DNA from 3 places in the Shewanella sp. ALD9 genome. Region 2 is predicted to be linked to each of the others. Evidence: predicted binding sites of a transcription regulator. Region 2 holds the regulator's gene; each other region holds the start of a gene.
The links. The regulator LexA, encoded in region 2, represses DNA repair genes until DNA is damaged. The targets are predictions, from matches to a motif close to TACTGTATNNNNATACAGTA.
Positions count from the first base shown of each region.

Region 1: CXF88_RS10135 (DNA topoisomerase III) is a predicted target of LexA. The motif match lies at 3,707-3,726, and genes of this name have one in related genera.
Region 3: umuD (translesion error-prone DNA polymerase V autoproteolytic subunit) is a predicted target of LexA. The motif match lies at 1,936-1,955, and genes of this name have one in related genera.

Region 1 is NZ_PJCD01000003.1:575,482-581,639, forward strand. It holds gene CXF88_RS10115 (CusA/CzcA family heavy metal efflux RND transporter) at 1-1,926, shown strand, start outside; gene CXF88_RS10120 (DUF3240 family protein) at 1,923-2,228, shown strand; gene CXF88_RS10125 (hypothetical protein) at 2,326-2,745, shown strand; gene CXF88_RS10130 (tRNA (adenine(22)-N(1))-methyltransferase TrmK) at 2,896-3,603, opposite strand; gene CXF88_RS10135 (DNA topoisomerase III) at 3,775-5,736, shown strand; gene msrA (peptide-methionine (S)-S-oxide reductase MsrA) at 5,907-6,158, shown strand, end outside.
Region 2 is NZ_PJCD01000001.1:145,266-151,423, forward strand. It holds gene ctaD (cytochrome c oxidase subunit I) at 1-109, opposite strand, end outside; gene coxB (cytochrome c oxidase subunit II) at 119-1,705, opposite strand; gene CXF88_RS00725 (SulA-like leucine-rich domain-containing protein) at 2,101-2,607, opposite strand; gene lexA (transcriptional repressor LexA) at 2,604-3,218, opposite strand; gene plsB (glycerol-3-phosphate 1-O-acyltransferase PlsB) at 3,483-5,906, shown strand; gene mtr (tryptophan permease) at 5,906-6,158, shown strand, end outside.
Region 3 is NZ_PJCD01000042.1:114,872-121,029, reverse strand. It holds gene CXF88_RS18825 (ATP-binding cassette domain-containing protein) at 1-511, opposite strand, end outside; gene CXF88_RS18820 (ABC transporter permease) at 514-1,626, opposite strand; gene umuD (translesion error-prone DNA polymerase V autoproteolytic subunit) at 1,976-2,389, shown strand; gene CXF88_RS18810 (Y-family DNA polymerase) at 2,396-3,652, shown strand; gene CXF88_RS18805 (hypothetical protein) at 3,818-4,156, shown strand; gene CXF88_RS18800 (DUF2057 family protein) at 4,261-4,695, shown strand; gene CXF88_RS18795 (NifB/NifX family molybdenum-iron cluster-binding protein) at 5,034-5,603, shown strand; gene CXF88_RS18790 (sigma-54-dependent Fis family transcriptional regulator) at 5,641-6,158, opposite strand, start outside.

The sequences.
Region 1 (6,158 bases), on a different contig from region 2:
ATGGATTTATTTAATCTGTCAGCAAATTTAATGAGTCTAGGTGGCTTAGTCATCGCGATTGGTATGTTGGTTGATTCATCTGTGGTAGTGGTTGAGAACATGGTCAATCTTATTGCGACTAAGCAACGTTTGCCGCGTTTACACCTTATTTATCGTGCGACTAAAGATGTGGCTATTCCAGTTGTATCTGGCACTGTCATTGTGATGATTGTGTTTTCTCCCTTACTGACATTAACCGGCTTAGAGGGCAAATTATTTACGCCCGTGGCTGTCACGATTGTCTTTGCCATGTTATCGGCATTGGTGTTGTCGCTTACGGTTATTCCAGTTATTGCATCTTATCTGGTTAACGAAAAGTCTGCACAAGAGCCTAAAGCGATAGAGAAACTAAAAGCGGCTTATTTGAGCAGTTTAAAAAAGACGTTTACCTATAAAAAGCCGTTTATCATCGTGTCGTTTACGCTGTTAGTGGTGAGTTTAGGGCTATTTAGTCTTGTGGGTAAAACCTTTATGCCGACATTGGATGAAGGCGATATTATTTTACAGCTAGAAAAATCACCTTCTATTTCGCTTGAAGCGTCGATTGCTATCGACAAGCAAATTCAAATTACCTTGCTTGATAAGGTGCCAGAAATTAAACAAATGGTTGCGCGGACCGGTTCTGATGAAATTGGTTTAGATCCTATGGGGCTAAATGAAACCGATGTATTTTTGGAGCTCGCACCGCGAGACGAGTGGCGCTTTGCTGACAAGACGCAACTGATTGATGCTATTCGCACTGAACTGCTTAATTTTCCTGGAGTAAATTTTAATTTTACTCAACCTATTCAGATGCGCGTCTCTGAAATGCTTACTGGCAGTATTGGTGATGTGGCCATTAAAGTCTTTGGCACCGATATTGATACTCTTGGGCAATTAACGGCCCAAATTGAGCAGCTTGTCAGTGACACCAGTGGCAGTATCGATGTGAAAATGGCCATGATTGAGGGCAGTCCATTTATTAACTTAACCCTAGATAATGAGCTGGCACGTGGCTTTGGCATGAGCACCATGGAGTTTTCGCGGTATTTAAAAAGCCAACTTGAAGGTGTTGTTGTGACCGAAGTGCTGCAAGGTAAAAAGCGTACCCCAGTATTGATCGCCAATAATCAAGGCGGGTTGAGTAGTATTAATGAGCTGCAGAATCAGTTGTTGGTGATGCCTGATCATTCATTAAAACGTCTTACCGATATCGCTAAATTAACCTACAAAGAAGGCCCTATTTTAATTGAACGCGAACAAGGTGATCGTTTCTCGGTGATTACGACCAACGTGCAGGGCCGAGACATAGTCAGTTTTGTTGAAGAACTCAACGCGAAAATTGACGCTGAGGTTAAGTTACCTAGCGGTTACAGTGTCAGTTTTGGTGGCGAGTTTGAAAATCAACAACGTGCCACTAATAACTTATTACTGGTTATTCCCGTCGCCATTGCGCTTATTACTCTCATTTTGTTTACCACTTTTGGTTCGCTTGCTAAAGCGGGCTTGATTTTGGCTAACGTCCCCTTTGCTATGATGGGCGGGATCGTGAGCTTGTATGTTTCGGGCGAGTATTTATCTGTGCCTGCTTCGGTTGGTTTTATTGCATTACTCGGCGTCGCGGTACTTAACGGTGTGGTGATGGTGAGTTATTACGAGCAGACCAAACATGTCTTTAGCAGTTTATTGGCGCGAGTCGAGCAAGGTGCAGCAAGACGTTTACGGCCTATTTTGATGACCGCCACGACAGCCATGTTTGGCTTAATGCCATTGGTGTTTGCATCGGGCCCTGGTGCTGAAATCCAAAAGCCATTAGCCATTGTTGTTATTGGCGGTTTGCTGACATCAACCATTACAACCCTTTATTTGTTACCAATCCTTTATTACTGGCTGGAGAAACGTCAATGATCACGGAGCAATTGTTAGTGCTGATCGCCCAAAATGATATTAAGGACGACATCGTTGATACCTTGATTGAGCTTGAGTTTTTATCTGGTTTTAGCCTAGGTAATATTTGCGGTTTTAGCCGCGAACACAGCCATTTTAATATCAAAGAGCAAGTTGAAGGCTACAGGGAATTTTGTAAGTTTGAAATTATGCATCCTGTGGATCATCAAGATGCGTTATTAGGTGCCTTGTCTGCGGTTTGTAAACATAATCCGTGTCGATATTGGATTACACCCATCATTCATACAGGCACTTTGTGCTAGCCGCAAAAGAAAAGTACTAAGTCGATAAAGGAAATCGTTGCTGTGTTTGGACCATGCGGTCAGCTCATTAAATTTAGTTATAAGAAAGGATATTGAAATGAGAGTTTATCGTTGCCTAACCATGATCTTTTTCGCTTTGCTGGTATCAAATAATATATATGCTAGTGAGCTTTCTGCGAATAATAGCGATGTGACGATTGAGTTTACTATCGAGCCTACGCGATCTTTGAAGGTAACGTTTGAAAGTAGTGTGACTTTGCATTCAATAGTCATTAGAAATAATGATGGTTATTTACTTAACTTAGATGTTCAAGTGCCAAAAGATCCTGGGACTATTTTTTATTTTAATCTTCCTAAGTTACCTCCAGCTAAGTATCTTGTTAGATGGAAAAGTCAGCTTAATGGTGGCCCAATAAGCCTTGGTGAAGCAACGTTAACCTTAAATGATGACACCTATCCACGGCCTTCTACTAAAAAACCAAAGTACGATATTTTACATAGAAAACTACATGGGTAGTCATACTGCAATTACGTCATTCCTGAGATGCAGCTGATCGGGAATCCAGCTCTTTATTGCAGGACGAAGTCCGTCCTTGTCATTTACGGCGTAGCGTCCTTGATACTTTATATACCCAGAAATGGACTGCCAATTGAAGCGTTTTAGGCATTATTTTAAAGCGATGTTTACCTGTTGATACTCTTTTAGTGCTTGAGAGGTGTTTCCTGAACGAGATTGATTGATGCGACTGTAGTGCGCAATCGTTTTAGCTAAATAACGCATAGCAATGTCTTGCTGTACAGCATCACTCGCTTGCCAAATTACACTGCCTATAGGGTCAATGTCTGTAAGCGGATCATTAGCAACATTCGCGGGGAGTTTGGGATCACGTCTGATATAAAGGATTTCGTAGAAACGACGGTTTTCTTCAATCAGTTTTTCGTCAATTAATTCACAATCAAGCTTGATAAGTTGTTGGCGTAACTCATATTGATGATGAACTGGACACAAGATAAAATCGATTTTTCGGTTCGAATATTGCTGGCAAAGTGACCTAACAAACTCGATCATCAAATCTCCACCCACTCCGGCAATAATCACTAAGGGTGTATGCTCATCTTGATCCAAAGGGATCGCTGACACATCAACACAATGTACCTGCCATTTTGGTTGGTTTTGCTGTGGGTAAAAACGTTCGAGCTTGGCGGTTAACTGCTGCATCAATGCTGGCACAATGTCGACAAAATGAATCGTGGCAGCATGTCTGTCAAGCAACGCGGCGCCGAGTAATCCATGGTCGCAACAGCAATCCCAAATATGAGTGTAACCATTGGGGATCATCATGTTGATATGTGCTAAGCGGTGGCCGAGTTTCATCTGTTTGTCGTGTTTGGAAGTGAACCTGCGCATTGTAATGATTTAAGTGACTAAGTGGTTAATTATTTCATATTTGCAGCTTGGCGTATTTAACGCTAATCTATACTGTAAATTTATACAGTTAAGTGGCGCGGTTCATTTCATTGAATATTAGCGACCCAACAGTGGATTATGATTTTATATATTGCTGAAAAACCCAGTTTAGGTCGTGCTATTGCCGATGTTCTGCCAAAACCACATAAAAAAGGTGATGGCTTTATCACTGCTGCTAATGGTGATTGCGTGTCATGGTGTATTGGCCATTTGCTCGAACAAGCAGAACCGGACGCCTATGACGATGCATTTAAGTCATGGAAACTCGAACACCTTCCCATCGTGCCACAAACGTGGAAACTACAGCCAAAACCTAAAACACGCAGTCAACTTACGGTGTTACGAAAATTGGTCAAGCAAGCATCATCGATCATTAATGCTGGCGATCCAGACCGCGAAGGGCAGTTGCTGGTCGATGAAGTGATTTCTTATCTGGGTGTAAAAGGAGACAAGCTGAGTCAAGTTCAGCGCTTGTTAATCAGTGACTTAAACCCACAAGCGGTAAAACGTGCATTAGGGCAATTACGCAGTAACCGAGAGTTTATTCCATTATCGACCTCTGCATTGGCCCGCAGCCGTGCTGATTGGCTATATGGCATGAACATGACCCGAGCCTACACGATTCAAGGCCGTAAAGTCGGCTATCAAGGCGTGTTGTCGGTTGGTCGAGTACAAACACCGTTACTCGGGTTAGTGGTACGCCGCGATGATGAAATCGCTGATTTTACCCCTAAAGCATTTTACGAAGTATTAGCCCATTTATTGACAGACCAACAACAAGCATTCACCGCAAAATGGCAACCTAGCGAAGCATGTCAGCCATATATGGATGAAGACGGACGAGTATTAGCTAAAGGTTTAGCCGAAAATGTCGTTGCCCGTATCAATGGGAAACCAGCGGAAGTCACTAAAATTGAGGCTAAAGATAAGCGCCAAAACCCACCATTACCTTACAGCTTATCGGCACTGCAAATAGATGCAGCTAAACGTTTTGGCCTGTCAGCGAAAGAGGTACTGGATACTTGCCAAAGTTTGTATGAGCGCCACAAATTGATTACTTATCCGCGCTCAGACAGTCGCTATTTACCTAAAGATCAGCATGCTTTGGCGCCAAAAGTATTGGACGCCGTGCTCAAAGGCGCTTCAGGCTTAATTGAGGGTTGTGAGTCTCCTAATAGTAAACTTAAATCTAAAGCGTGGGATGACACTAAAGTAGATGCTCACCATGCGATAGTGCCAACTGAAAAGGTGGCTAATTTATCGACATTATCAAGCAACGAAGCTAAGTTATATCAACATGTGGCAAGGCAATATTTAGCCCAGTTCTATCCCGCTTATATCTATGCAGAAACCGCAGTTGAAGTGACCATTGCCGGTGGATTATTTACCACTAAAGCACGTCAAGATAAAACCTTAGGCTGGAAACAACTGTTTAAACGTTCTGCCACTGCAAATCAATCTAGTTCTAATTCAACTAGCAGCGACGACGACAATGAAGACGCGGTACAGTCTTTACCGCCACTGGTTAAAGGTCAAATTTTGCATTGTCAGCGTGGTGAATTACTACAGAAAATGACCCAAGCGCCGAAGCATTTTACCGATGCGACATTATTGGGCGCGATGACGGGTATTAGCCGTTATGTGACAAACAGCGAGATTAAAAAAATCCTTAAAGAAACCGATGGTTTAGGTACAGAGGCCACACGTGCAGGAATTATTGAATTGCTGTTTAAACGCGGTTATTTAATTCGCCAGGGTAAATCGATATTGGCCACCCCTGTGGGTACTGGCTTAATCCGCAGTTTACCCGAATCAGCAACCACGCCCGACATGACCGCATTATGGGAAAATAGCTTGGATGCTATCAGCCAAAAACGTTTAAAGTATGATGCTTTTATGCAGCCATTGTTGAGCCAATTAGATGGCCTCATCACTCAAGCATCGAGCCAGTTACCCTCAGCATTACAAGGTGTTGCCAGTAGCGCGCCAAAGCGCAGTTTTAAAAAAACGTATAAAAAGAAGGCTAAAGCGAAAAGCTAAATTGGCAAGAGTTACTTGCATTACAGTCTAGGTATTTCGGAAATATAACTGTGTTAACTCACCATTAGGAACTTTGTAAATGTCATTGTGAACTTTTAAACCATTAAGTTCATATAGTAGATATTTACAGACAAACATACTAATAACCTAGGAAAATAAAGGAGAGTGTTATGAAAAGCACACTAGTGTTAACGATATTTGCAGCAAGTTTATTGTCTTATGCATCTAATGCCACAGCAGATAAAACCATTTTAGCTGGTGGATGTTTTTGGTGTATGGAATCAGATTTTGAAAAGCTTGATGGCGTAACCGATGTGGTCTCAGGATTTACTGGCGGAAACATCAAAGACCCTACCTATAATGGTAACCACAGTGGTCATTATGAAGCGGTTGAAATAACATACGATCCTAGCAAAGTGAGT
Region 2 (6,158 bases):
CGATATCTTTATGGTTAGTGGTGAGTAGCCAGCGCATTAGCCCCTTCGGAGCACCGTGATGATGATCATCATGAGCGGTAGCCAGTGTATCGTGCGTTGTTGTGCTCATTGTTTTCCCCTACTGTCCATGGCTAGCGACATCGGCAGGTTGCACCGCTTCGCCAGAATTATTGCCCCACGCATTGCGCTCATAAGTAATCACAGCCGCCATCTTTTGCGGGCTAAGTTGACTACTAAATGCCTGCATTGCGGTACCTGGTTTTCCGTGCATAACGATATCGATATGTCCGCTAACCGGTCCAGTAACAACAGGGCTGCCAATAAGTGAAGGGAAAGCGCCTGGTAAACCAGCGCCAGTGGCTTGGTGACATGCAGCACATGTCGTAGTATAAACCTGCTCACCTTCAGCAATTAATTGCTCCAAGGTTAACGTGGGCAGATCCTCTGGTACAACAGCTTCTGCTAAGGCTTCGACAGCTTGATTGGCTTTGTCGGTAACCGCATCGGTAATGTCAGTTGTCGTTGCTGCAATAGTATTTGCTGCATCGGTTACTGCTTTACTTGGTTCGGTGCTTGCCTCGTTACTGCCTAAAAAGTTGCCTATATCAGCAGCTTGAACTACATCACCGCTATTATTGCCCCACGCATTACGCTCAAAGGTAATGACTGCGGCAATTTCTTGGGCGCTAAGTTGCTTTGCAAAGGCTTGCATTGCAGTACCTGGTTTACCGTTTAAGACGATATTCAGATGATCGTTAACAGGGCCTTTTATGATAGGGCTGCCAATTAATGATGGGAATACACCAGGAAGACCCGCACCATTGGGTTGGTGACAAGCGGCGCACCTAGCAATATAGATTTGTTCACCTTGTGAGGTTAGCTCCTCAATAGACAAGGTTTTAGACATTGATGCCGCAGCGGCTGCAGCTGCATTGCTTGCTAGTTTTTTTTGCTCCACTAACCAATTATCAAAATCGGCCTCCGATAATGCTTGCACCACAATCGGCATGAAACCATGGTCTTTACCGCATAACTCGGCACATTGGCCACGATACGTTCCAGGCTTATCAATACGAGTCCAGGCTTCGTTGATAAAGCCTGGATTGGCATCTTTTTTAACGGCAAACGCGGGTACCCACCATGAATGGATAACATCATCAGATGTCATCAAGAAGCGCACTTTTTGGTTAATGGGCAGTACTAATGGCTTATCGACTTCAAGGAGGTAATGCTCGCCTTTGGCCTCACTGCCATCAATTTGTGCTCTGGGAGTGGATAATGTGCTGTAAAATTCGATGTCTTTATCAAAATAGCTGTAATGCCACTTCCACTGCGACCCGGTAATTTTTATTGTGAGATCAGCATCACTGGGATCTTCCATAGCAATCAAGGTTTTGGTGGCTGGAATAGCCATGCCGATTAAGATGATGAAAGGGATGACGGTCCAAGCAATTTCCACTTTGGTACTTTCGTGAAAATTGGCCGCGACAGCGCCTTTTGATTTGCGGTGATAAATCATTGAGTAAATCATGATCCCAAACACCACTAACCCAATTGCACAACAGATGTAAAGAATCGTCATGTGGAGGTCATAAACCTTGCCACTGATATCTGTCACGCCTTGAGTCATGTTGAGGGGCATTTCTGATGCCCCAAGCGGAAGTGCTACAAACACCACCAGTAAACAATACAACCATTGCTTCACAAGACTACTCCTCTGCTAATTGCAAATAGCAACTACAAAGAAGAGTCACACAGTAATTCTCTGCTCTATGCAAACTCTTCGGTTCCCGAAAAAAGTTTGATGACCTCAAAGTACTTTGGTGGCTGTAAACATACGGTCTACGGTTTTATTGTTAGCTGTGCACCACGCTTGTACCTACTACTGAACTTATCAATTTTGATTTGGCTCATTTGTCTGAAAGTAATCTTGATTACTACCATTCACGTCCAATTAAAGATAAAAAATGTTTCATCCTTGTTAACCACATTACTTGTAGATTAAACATTGATCAAGATCACTTTGTTGGCTAATAGGCTGAAAAAAGATGAAAAAAAACCCTGAATTCAATACAGGGCTTGGTAATGAAGGGTTCGTGCTTAGTGAAATGAGCAAAAATTACTTGTTCCATTTGCTAATGTAGGGCTAACAAGTTGATGTTTGTGAGGTAAGTGAGCATTCACATCTTCAATTACCACCCCTAATGCACGTGCACTTTTGGCGACAATTTCTAAACGGCGACTATCGCGAGCATCAAGTGAGCTTGTCCAAGTTACTACTGCGCTCGATGTACCGCTAGTGAGCGCTTTCTCCATGGCCCATAATGTTTCGACTTCATCTTTGGTGTGCACCAGTAAAATGCGATCCATTCTTACACCAGCACTTGCCAGCATATGTTTATAGCCAATATGCGGCGGACTAATTAATACAATCCATCTGCCTTGCTGGCTCAATATTGCTAACTGGCTGCACAATTGGCTCAGTTCAGCTTCACCTTGGGTGACAGTTTGTAATGTTTGAATGGTTTGGGTGCCATGCAGTTCTGTTTCAGTTAAATCTACCCATAAGCCCGGGTGGCGTGGCGCGATGCCCATTAGTTTGTTCATAACCAATCTCCATTACGGATAACGCCAACGGCAAGCCCTTCGATGGTTAGGCTTTGGCAACTTAAATCTACTTTTATCGGATTGTAATCTTCATTTTCGGCATGCAGATAAATCACATTACCTTTTTGTTCAAATCGTTTTACGGTGACGTCATCATCAACACGTGCCACAACAACCTGGCCATTACGTGCTTGCTGCATTTTATGTACAGCGAGTAAGTCGCCTTCTAAAATGCCGATGTTTTTCATGCTGTCACCACGCACTCGCAATAAAAAATCTGCGGCGGGTTTAAACATGTTTGGATCGACTTGATAGTATTGTTCTACATGCTCTTGGGCCAAAATAGGTTCACCAGCAGCAACCTGTCCAATGAGTGGCAGACCGGTTTCAACCTGTTCTTCATGAGGTAAACGAATGCCTCTTGAGGTACCAGGCATGATCTCGATAAAGCCTTTTTTGGCTAATGCTTTTAAATGCTCTTCGGCGGCATTAGCACTTTTAAAGCCAAGACGATTCGCAATTTCAGCACGAGTGGGTGGCATACCTGTTTCGGCGATATTGTTTTTAATTAAGTCTAAAATTTCTGCTTGGCGCGGCGTTAACGGTCTCATGATGATTCCTGTCTTTTTATACAGTGACTGTCATTATATACAGTGTTTGTGTTCGCGCAAGTATTAACCAACTATTTTTTGTATTTTGTTGATTAAGTATCACTCAACAATATGTTTTAATTAACTATTACTAATTTTCTGTCTTATGTTATTTCTGATAGTGAGAGCTTAAACGTAAAGATAGATCGGTCTGATAGTGTAAGCAGGGTGGTTTCTGGTATCCTATACGACAATATTACAGTGGCTTATGTTGCGAAAATAACCATGTCAAAACCAGATTCAATATTTTTACGAGCATTAAGATGGATTCAAAAGTGGATGGTACAGACCATTGTGGTCCCTCACGATCCTTTTGATGACCTCAATATAGATCCAACTAAACCTTTGGTTTATTTAATGAAAACGGAATCTATTAGCGATATTGCCGCGTTGAGCGAAATCACCGAGGGCTTTGGTCTGCCCAGTCCTTATGAGCCATTACAGCTTGATGGCTTAACCGTGCCTCGAGTGGTCTGTTTAGAGGGCCGCAAACCACTATTTGGTAAACGTGAAAGTGGTGACAAATTCCTTAATTATTTTACCAGTTTATTGTCACTTCATAGTGAGAGCCCTGAATTAGATATACAGTTGGTTCCTGTTTGCCTTTATTGGGGACGTACCCCAGGTAAAGAAGAAGACAGCATGAAAGCTGCAGTATTTGAACGTGAAAACCCTACGTGGTTACGTAAATGGTTAATGATTTTATTTTTAGGACGCCATAATTTCGTCCAGTTTTCTAATGCATTATCGCTTCGTCATATGGCCGATGAACATGGTACTGATAAAAGAATTGCTCACAAATTGACCCGAGTCGCCCGTGTGCATTTCCGCCGTCAACGCAAAGTGATGACGGGGCCACAATTACCGAATCGACAAGCGTTGTTTGCCTCTTTATTAAAATCAGAATCTATCAAAAAAGCCATTGAAGAAGAGTCTGCAAATAAGAAAGTAACAGTCGAGAAAGCGCGTGAAACCGCCATTGAATACCTTGATGAAATTGCCGCTGACTATTCTGATAGTTTGGTGCGTATTGCCGAACGTTTCCTGACTTGGTTATGGAACAAATTATACAGTGGCATCAATATCAAAGGTGCCGAGCAAGTAAGACAGTTACATCATGATGGCCATGAAATTGTTTACGTTCCTTGTCATCGTAGCCATATGGATTACTTGCTACTGTCGTATATTTTGTATTATCAGGGCATGGTTCCGCCGCACATTGCTGCCGGTATTAACCTTAATTTTTGGCCAGCAGGGCCGATGTTCCGCCGTGGTGGGGCATTCTTTATCCGTCGTAGTTTTAATGGTAATAAACTTTATACCGCAGTATTTCGTGAATATTTAGATCAGTTATTTGCTAAGGGTTATGCGGTCGAGTATTTCACTGAAGGAGGTCGTTCGCGTACAGGACGTTTGTTAGCGCCTAAAACCGGTATGTTGGCTATGACAATTAACAGTGTGCTACGTGGGATAGAGCGCCCAGTAACCTTAGTACCCGTGTATTTAGGTTATGACCATGTGATGGAAGTGGCGACGTACCACAAAGAATTAAGCGGTAAGAAAAAGAAAAAAGAATCTGTATGGCAGGTATTTGGTGCTATTCGTAAGTTAGGCAATTTTGGCCAAGGTTATGTGAATTTTGGTGAGCCGATTAATTTACAACAGTTCTTAAATCAGCAGGCGCCAGAGTGGCGTGATGAGCTAGCTAAAGATCCTGACCAAAAACCATCTTGGTTTACGCCCTCAGTTAATTTGTTAGCTAACCGCGTAATGACTAATATCAATGGAGCGGCCGCAGCCAGTTCAGTAACATTGACTAGTTTAGTGTTATTAGCGTCAGAGCAAAATGCGTTAGAAAGAAGCCAGTTAGAACGTCAGCTTGATTTGTATTTAGCCTTACTTAAAACAGTGCCTTATACCGATTACACCTCTGTGGCCGAAGGTAATGGCAAGTCAATTATTGATCACTGTCTGTCGTTAAATAAGTTTGTTAGTACCAAAGACCTTATTGGTGAAATTATTTCAGTTGATGAAAAAATTGCCATCACCATGAGTTATTACCGTAATAATATTATTCATTTGATGGCGTTGCCGTCATTAATTGCCAGTTGTTTAGTGCATTATGACGTGTGCGATCGCCAGCGAATTCATGGCATTGTAATGGACTTTTATCCATTACTTAAAGCTGAGCTATTTATGAGCATTGATGATGTACCTCAACATGTGGATAGCATTTTAGATTTCATGGTTGAACAAGGTTTACTGACCGGTAGCGATCAGTTTGAGATAACGCCTCGTCATATTACCCAAGTGTTACTGCTTGCTGAAACTATCAGTGAAACGTTGCAACGTTATGCGATTATCTTCAATTTACTCGCAATAAAACCTGATCTTGAGCGCTCAGAACTGGAACGCGATAGCCATTTGTTAGCCCAACGATTAGGCGCGCTGCATGGCATTACCGCACCAGAATTTTATGACAAAAAATTATATAACACCCTGAGTGTGAAACTGAAAGAATTGGGTTATTTATGCAGCGACGAACATCGTGCTGAAGTGATCAGAATTCGTGATAACGCTAATAAATTACTCAGCTCTTTAGTAAGACAAACCATTGTTGATAGTGTGGAAGCGGAGCACGGACAATAATGGCTAATCATATGAATGCTGCCAAGCATCGTACCAGCGGTAAATCTGTATTGGGTGGGGCGATGATTATTGCCGGAACCACTGTGGGTGCGGGCATGTTTTCGTTACCCGTTGTTGGTGCTGGAATGTGGTTTGGCTATTCTATCGCGATGTTGCTCGGCGTTTGGTTTTGCATGCTAATGTCGGGTTTATTGTTATTAGAAGCCAATTTGCATTTTGAACCAGGCGACAGTTTTGACACCTTAACTCGGG
Region 3 (6,158 bases), on a different contig from region 2:
CAGAGGGTTCATCAAAAAATAACAATTGAGGGTCTAATGCCAGCGCCCGCGCTAATCCTGCGCGTTTGTGCATACCGCCACTTAACTCGGCAGGGTAAAACTTCTCGAAGCCCGCTAAGCCAACTAATGCTAGCTTATAGGCAACGGCTTCTGCAATTTGTCGCTCCGAAAGGTCGGTATAGAGCTGCAGGGGTAAAGCCACATTTTCGCCAAGCGACATGCTCGAAAACAATGCGCCTGTTTGGAAGGTAATCCCCCAATTTTTGAGCATTGCTACCTGCTCGGGTTCATCTGCTTGATAAAAGTTTTTGCCTTGATAGAGTACTTCGCCTTGTAGTGGCGTGAGTAATCCCACCATCGATTTGAGCAAGGTTGTTTTGCCACAACCACTGCCGCCAATGACAAAAAAGATATCATTCTTGTTAATGTCGAAGTTGAGTTTTTTTTGCACCTCGGTACTGCCGTAGCCGACTGATAGATTACGTACACTGATAAAGGCATCATCAACCATGGTTAGATCCCTAATTTATCGTATAAGATATTAAGCGCTGCATCGGAGACAACCAAAAAAACAATGGCCTTAACCACTGCGTGGGTCGTCGCTAAACCAACGGCATTCGAGTCACGTCCGCAAAGCAGTCCTGCCTGACAACCCGCAATCGCAATTAAAAACCCAAAAATTAAACTCTTTATTAAACCAGTGGAAATATCTACCCAATCAATCGCAACCTGGGTTTGCAAAATATATTGGGTATAACTCACGCCCATGCCGTTAGCAACTAACGCACCGCCAATCATGCCTATTACATCCGAATAAATACACATTAGCGGCATAATAAAAATTAATGCTAATAACCGCGGTAAAACCAGAAACTCCATAGTGGGAATGCCCATCACTCGCAGCGCATCAATTTCTTCATTAACTTGCATGGTGCCTAATTGCGCAGCATAAGCGGCTCCAGTTCGGCCAGCCATAATAACGCCTGTCATTAAGGCACCCATTTCACGCACCATTCCGATAGCCACTAAATTAGCCACATATACCTGGGCGCCTAATTGACGCAGCTGTACCGAGCCTAAATAAGCCAAAATCATTCCCACTAGCAGACTAATTAAGGTGACAATCGCAAGCCCTTTAGGCCCAGCTTGTTCGATAAAAAAAACGATATCACTCCGGCGAGTTCTTGCTCTGCCAACCAACCAACGCCCGAGTGCCAAAGTGCAGTTACCGACAAATACTAATCCATCGTGTACTTGTAAGCCTTGGTTAATCAATCCTCGACGTAAGGTCGGCCATAGCCCGCCTAGGGCACCCTCATTAGTGGGTTGATAAACCGCAACATCGGTAGCGAGCAGCAGTAGTTGCTGCAACCCTTGAGGTGTTTGTTGAGTGTCTAGTGATAGTTTATGTTGCTCACACCAGCGAGATAATTGTAATAAGGCAATGGCGAGGCTTGAATCCCAATGAGACAACTCTGTGGTGATTAAAGTGACAGATTGGCAATTAGATGGCAGCTCAGCACAAATATCTGCGCCTAGCGGTGCTTGGCCTAATTGCCAATCACCAGCAAGGTTCAGTAAGCAGTTATCATCGTGCATGTCGATATGGAATGTTGCGAGTGTCATGCTAGACCCCCGAGCCAATATGAAATAAGTCTATTCGTTTGTTTAATAAATAGGTTAGCTTGATTTTTGATCCTGTTATCAGTGTAGACCAAGCTCGTTGATTATATTTTGACCTTGGACATATTATTTCATCAATAATGAAGCTATCACTTTGATGTATTGACGCTTTGCTACATTGAAGAAGCATTAGTTATGGACCGATGTTGTTGTGCAGAGGCAATAAAAACGGCGTTAACGATTGAACATAACTGCCGCTTGTCGCGGTTTAAAGCAAATAAACTTGCGCTGACAAAATTTAACGCTAATATATACTGTGTTTTTATACAGTATATATATTAGAGATTGTCATATGCGCGTTATTCCCATTGCAGCCAGTGCCGGCATTACCGGTTTTGAATCTCCTGCCGCTGAGTACCTTCAATTAGGCCTCAGCCTTGATGAGATATTAATCCAGCATCCAAGTTCCACTTTTATCGGCTTAGCCCAAGGTGAGTCGATGCAAGGTGTGGGAATATATGATGGTGACTTATTGATTGTCGATCGTCATGAAACGGCTAGAAATGGCGACGTGATAGTGGCTAATTTTAATGGTGAGTTTGTGTGTAAAATTCTCGACATGCATCGGCGAATGCTGATGTCGTCTAATGAGCAACATTTACCTGTGACCATCTGCGACTATGATGACTTTAGTATTGAAGGTGTGGTTATTCGCTCAATTCGTTGTCATCGTCAAAGCCCACTGCTTATCAGCAAAAAAGGTTAGGTAACAATGTTTGCCTTAGTCGATGCCAATGCTTTTTATTGTAGTGCAGAACAGGTTTTTCGTCCTGACTGGCGCGGCAGACCGATTATTGTATTGAGCAATAACGATGGCTGTATTGTCGCGGCTAATCGGCAAGCAAAAGAGGCGGGTATTGAGAAGTTTTTGCCTTACTTTCAAGCTAAAGCATTATGCATTCAGCGCAATGTCATTGTGTGTTCATCTAATTATGAATTGTATGCCGATTTATCGGCAAAGATGATGGCAATAATAGGCCGTTTTGCGCCAGAGCAACATGTGTACTCCATCGATGAAAGCTTTCTGTCTTTTAAACATTGTTATCCCGCAATCAAATGCCTACATACCCAGGGTCAGTTAATTCGTCGCGCCGTTTGGAAAGAAGCCCGCCTGGCGGTTTGTGTGGGCATGGGGCAAACGTTAACCTTAGCTAAAATAGCCAATCACGCCGCTAAAAAAATCCCGGGATACAAAGGAGTGTGCGTTATCGACACTGCGCAGCAATGTAATGACATTTTACGCCAGCTTGCCGTTAAAGAGGTGTGGGGGATTGGCAGGCGCATCAGTAAAAAGCTTGAATTGATGAATATTCGCAGCGCATACGATCTCGCCTCTATGCCACCGAGTCTAGCCAGAAAACAATTTAGTATTCAAATTGAACGCACCGTGCGAGAACTTAACGGCGAAGTGTGTAAACAATGGGATGAGGCTAGGGCAGATAAAAAACAAATTTTTTCCACTCGTAGTGTGGGTGAACGTATTTGCGATTTTGAATCGCTATTACAGGCATTGAGTAAACATGTTGGCATCGCAGCAAGTAAAGCTCGTCAACAAGGCTCACATTGCAAAACCATGTTGTTATTTGCCAGTAATTCGCCCCACGACGAGCGGCCTGTGAGTTATAGAGTTATCGTACATTTTCCGTGTCCAACCAATTGCACCATTGAACTCACCAAAGCCATGACAGACGCCGCCCCGAGATTATTTAGCAATGGTGTTCGTTATTACAAAATTGGTGTAGGCCTGGTTGATTTAGCCAGCGAGAAACATTTTCAATTTGATTTATTTAATACCGCTAAGGTCAATTATGCCTTGATGGATACGCTTGACGGCATCAACCAACGATATGGCCGCGATACAGTGTTTCTGGCAGCACAAGGAATAGAACAAAAATGGGCCATGCGCCGTGATTTACTCACACCTCAATATTCAACCCAATGGAAATGCTTACCCAGCATTAAATGCTAAGGTTTTATATTACTAAGGTTTATTATAACAGTGGTATTGCTCTGCCATAACACATGCAAGGTTGGGGCATTCAACTATGGCTAAACCTTAAAATGTGATTCAGCTCTGATTATCACTCTAATTAAATTGTTAATGTTGAATCGTACTCATCATATGGCCTACATAATGCGAAATACGCTGTTAAACATAGCAATGATAATTTCACTACTTGGACAATTACTTGTTCCAAGTTTTGCTATGTCTAATGAAATGGCCATGTCAGACATGCAGTCGAGTAGTATGCATCAATCAACGATGATGCAAAGTGACTGCGACACTAACGATGACTGTTGCTTAAACGATATGAGTCAATGCATTAGCCATTGTCATGCGGTCGCGAATGCATTTTTGTTATCAGCAACAAACCTCACCGATGCTCTACTAACGAGTGCCAAAGTGAGTTCGCATTTATGGACATCAACACCCACTATTCTAGTAAGCCAAAATCCGCCTCCGATAGCTTAATTCTTTATGTTTATTAGTTACCCACATTAATTTATAAAGATTTTTGTTGCTTCAACTATAAGCATCAAAAAACTATAAGCATCAAAAAGTTAACGGAGTTTATTATGAAAAAATTCATTGCGATCACACTATTATCTTTAGCCAGCTCAGCAGCAATGGCTGCCACTATCTCATTACCTGACTATTTAATCTTTACTGCGGTCGATGGCAAATCGGCATCAAATAAAACTCAAATGGAGGTGTCTCCTGGTCAACATTTAATAGAATTACAGTTTTATGATGTGTTTTCATCAGGAGCAGATGATACGAATTTTATTAAGTCCGATGCGTTATACTGGAGTCTACATCTAACCAAAGATGAAGATATTCAAGTGCGTAGCAAAGAGATTTTCTCTTCAACCAATGCAAAGAAATTTATTGCATCACCGGTGATAACCTTAGACCGCGCCAGCGTAAAAGGTGAAGACGTCAAATTAGTTAATCACGAAGAGTTAATGGCTATTATCATGAAACAACACAGTCAAATGATGCAACAATAGTAAAATTGATAGGGCGCTTACATAGCGCTCTATCGTTATCTACATCCTCGCACGCCTTATGACAGGTAAAATACTTGTCATCATAAATAATGTCACGCGTCACAAAACTCAAACCAGAATCGAAATTATTATTGGCATATGCCATTAATAAGCGTATATATTGCATATGCCAATTACTATTATTCGATTAATTTAAGCAGATAATGCCAAGCCTCCAAAAATAAACGAAGATTCTAGGACGCTCTCGGCAAAAGCTGTTTTAAGCCCAGTGGCATGTCGATAAACCAAGTTGGAACAACTGCGTTTAATCGATTTGTTAAAAATGCACATGAGGAGACATGATGATTACTGCCATACCTATGAAAGACCAACATATTGCCAACCACTTTAGCCGTGCCGATGAGATGCTATTCATTGATGAGCAAGGCCAAGTAAAAGGGCGCTTTGCCAACCCAGCATTAACAGAAGGATGTGAGGGTAAGCAACAATTAGTCAGTATGATACTGGCAAATGGAGCGGATCGCGTCATCGTGCGTAACATTGGCCAACAGCTTTTATCTAAGTTATTAAGTCAACAATTGAGTGTATTTCACGCAAAAAATGGTCGTACTGCAATAGAGTATTTTGCCAGTAGTCATTTAGCGGACTGTGAGCCATTTACCGAGGCAAGTCAGGGGCGACCATCCATCAATAATATTGCTAAGAAAGCCACTGGTGGTTGCTGTAACCATGAGCATAACCATAACCATGACCATGATCATCAACACGCTCATGGTGAAGAAGACTGCCATAACCAATCTGACTCGGGGACACATATACGTTGCTGCGAGTCTAAATCTGAATTGGCGAATGAAACCACAACAATGAAACGTTGCTGCAATAAAAAACATTCACTAATTGCTCATTAATGATCGCTTGGGGTGTTTTATCACAGCGCTGTGGTGGCTAGTTAAGCTTTAAACCATAGCGTTGTAATTTTCGATATAAGGTACGCACACTAATATTAAGCGTTATCGCTAATTCGGCTGGCGATCCTGCATATTGCTCACATACCTGCGAAAGGTACGCACATTCCATGTCATCTAACGTCATCAGTTCGGTGTTAAGTTTTACGGCAATTGTTTCATCCTTAGATGTGTGGCTAGGTTGAACGCTTTCAGGTAAATCACTGCTGTGTATAACATCCTCATTGGCGATAAGTGCCGATTGCTCAATAATATTTTTCAATTCGCGAATATTTCCCGGAAATGCATAACGACCCAAAAGAGTTAATGCATTGATCGAAAACTTTTTATGTTTGTAATCAGAATATTTTATAAAGTGATTCACCAGCGTCGGAATGTCATCATAACGCTCACGTAACGACGGTAAGTAAATCGGAAATCCTGCAATGCGGTAATACAGGTCGCGCCTAAATTCACCTTTTTCAACCAAATCGAGTAAATTCTTATGGCTGGCACTGA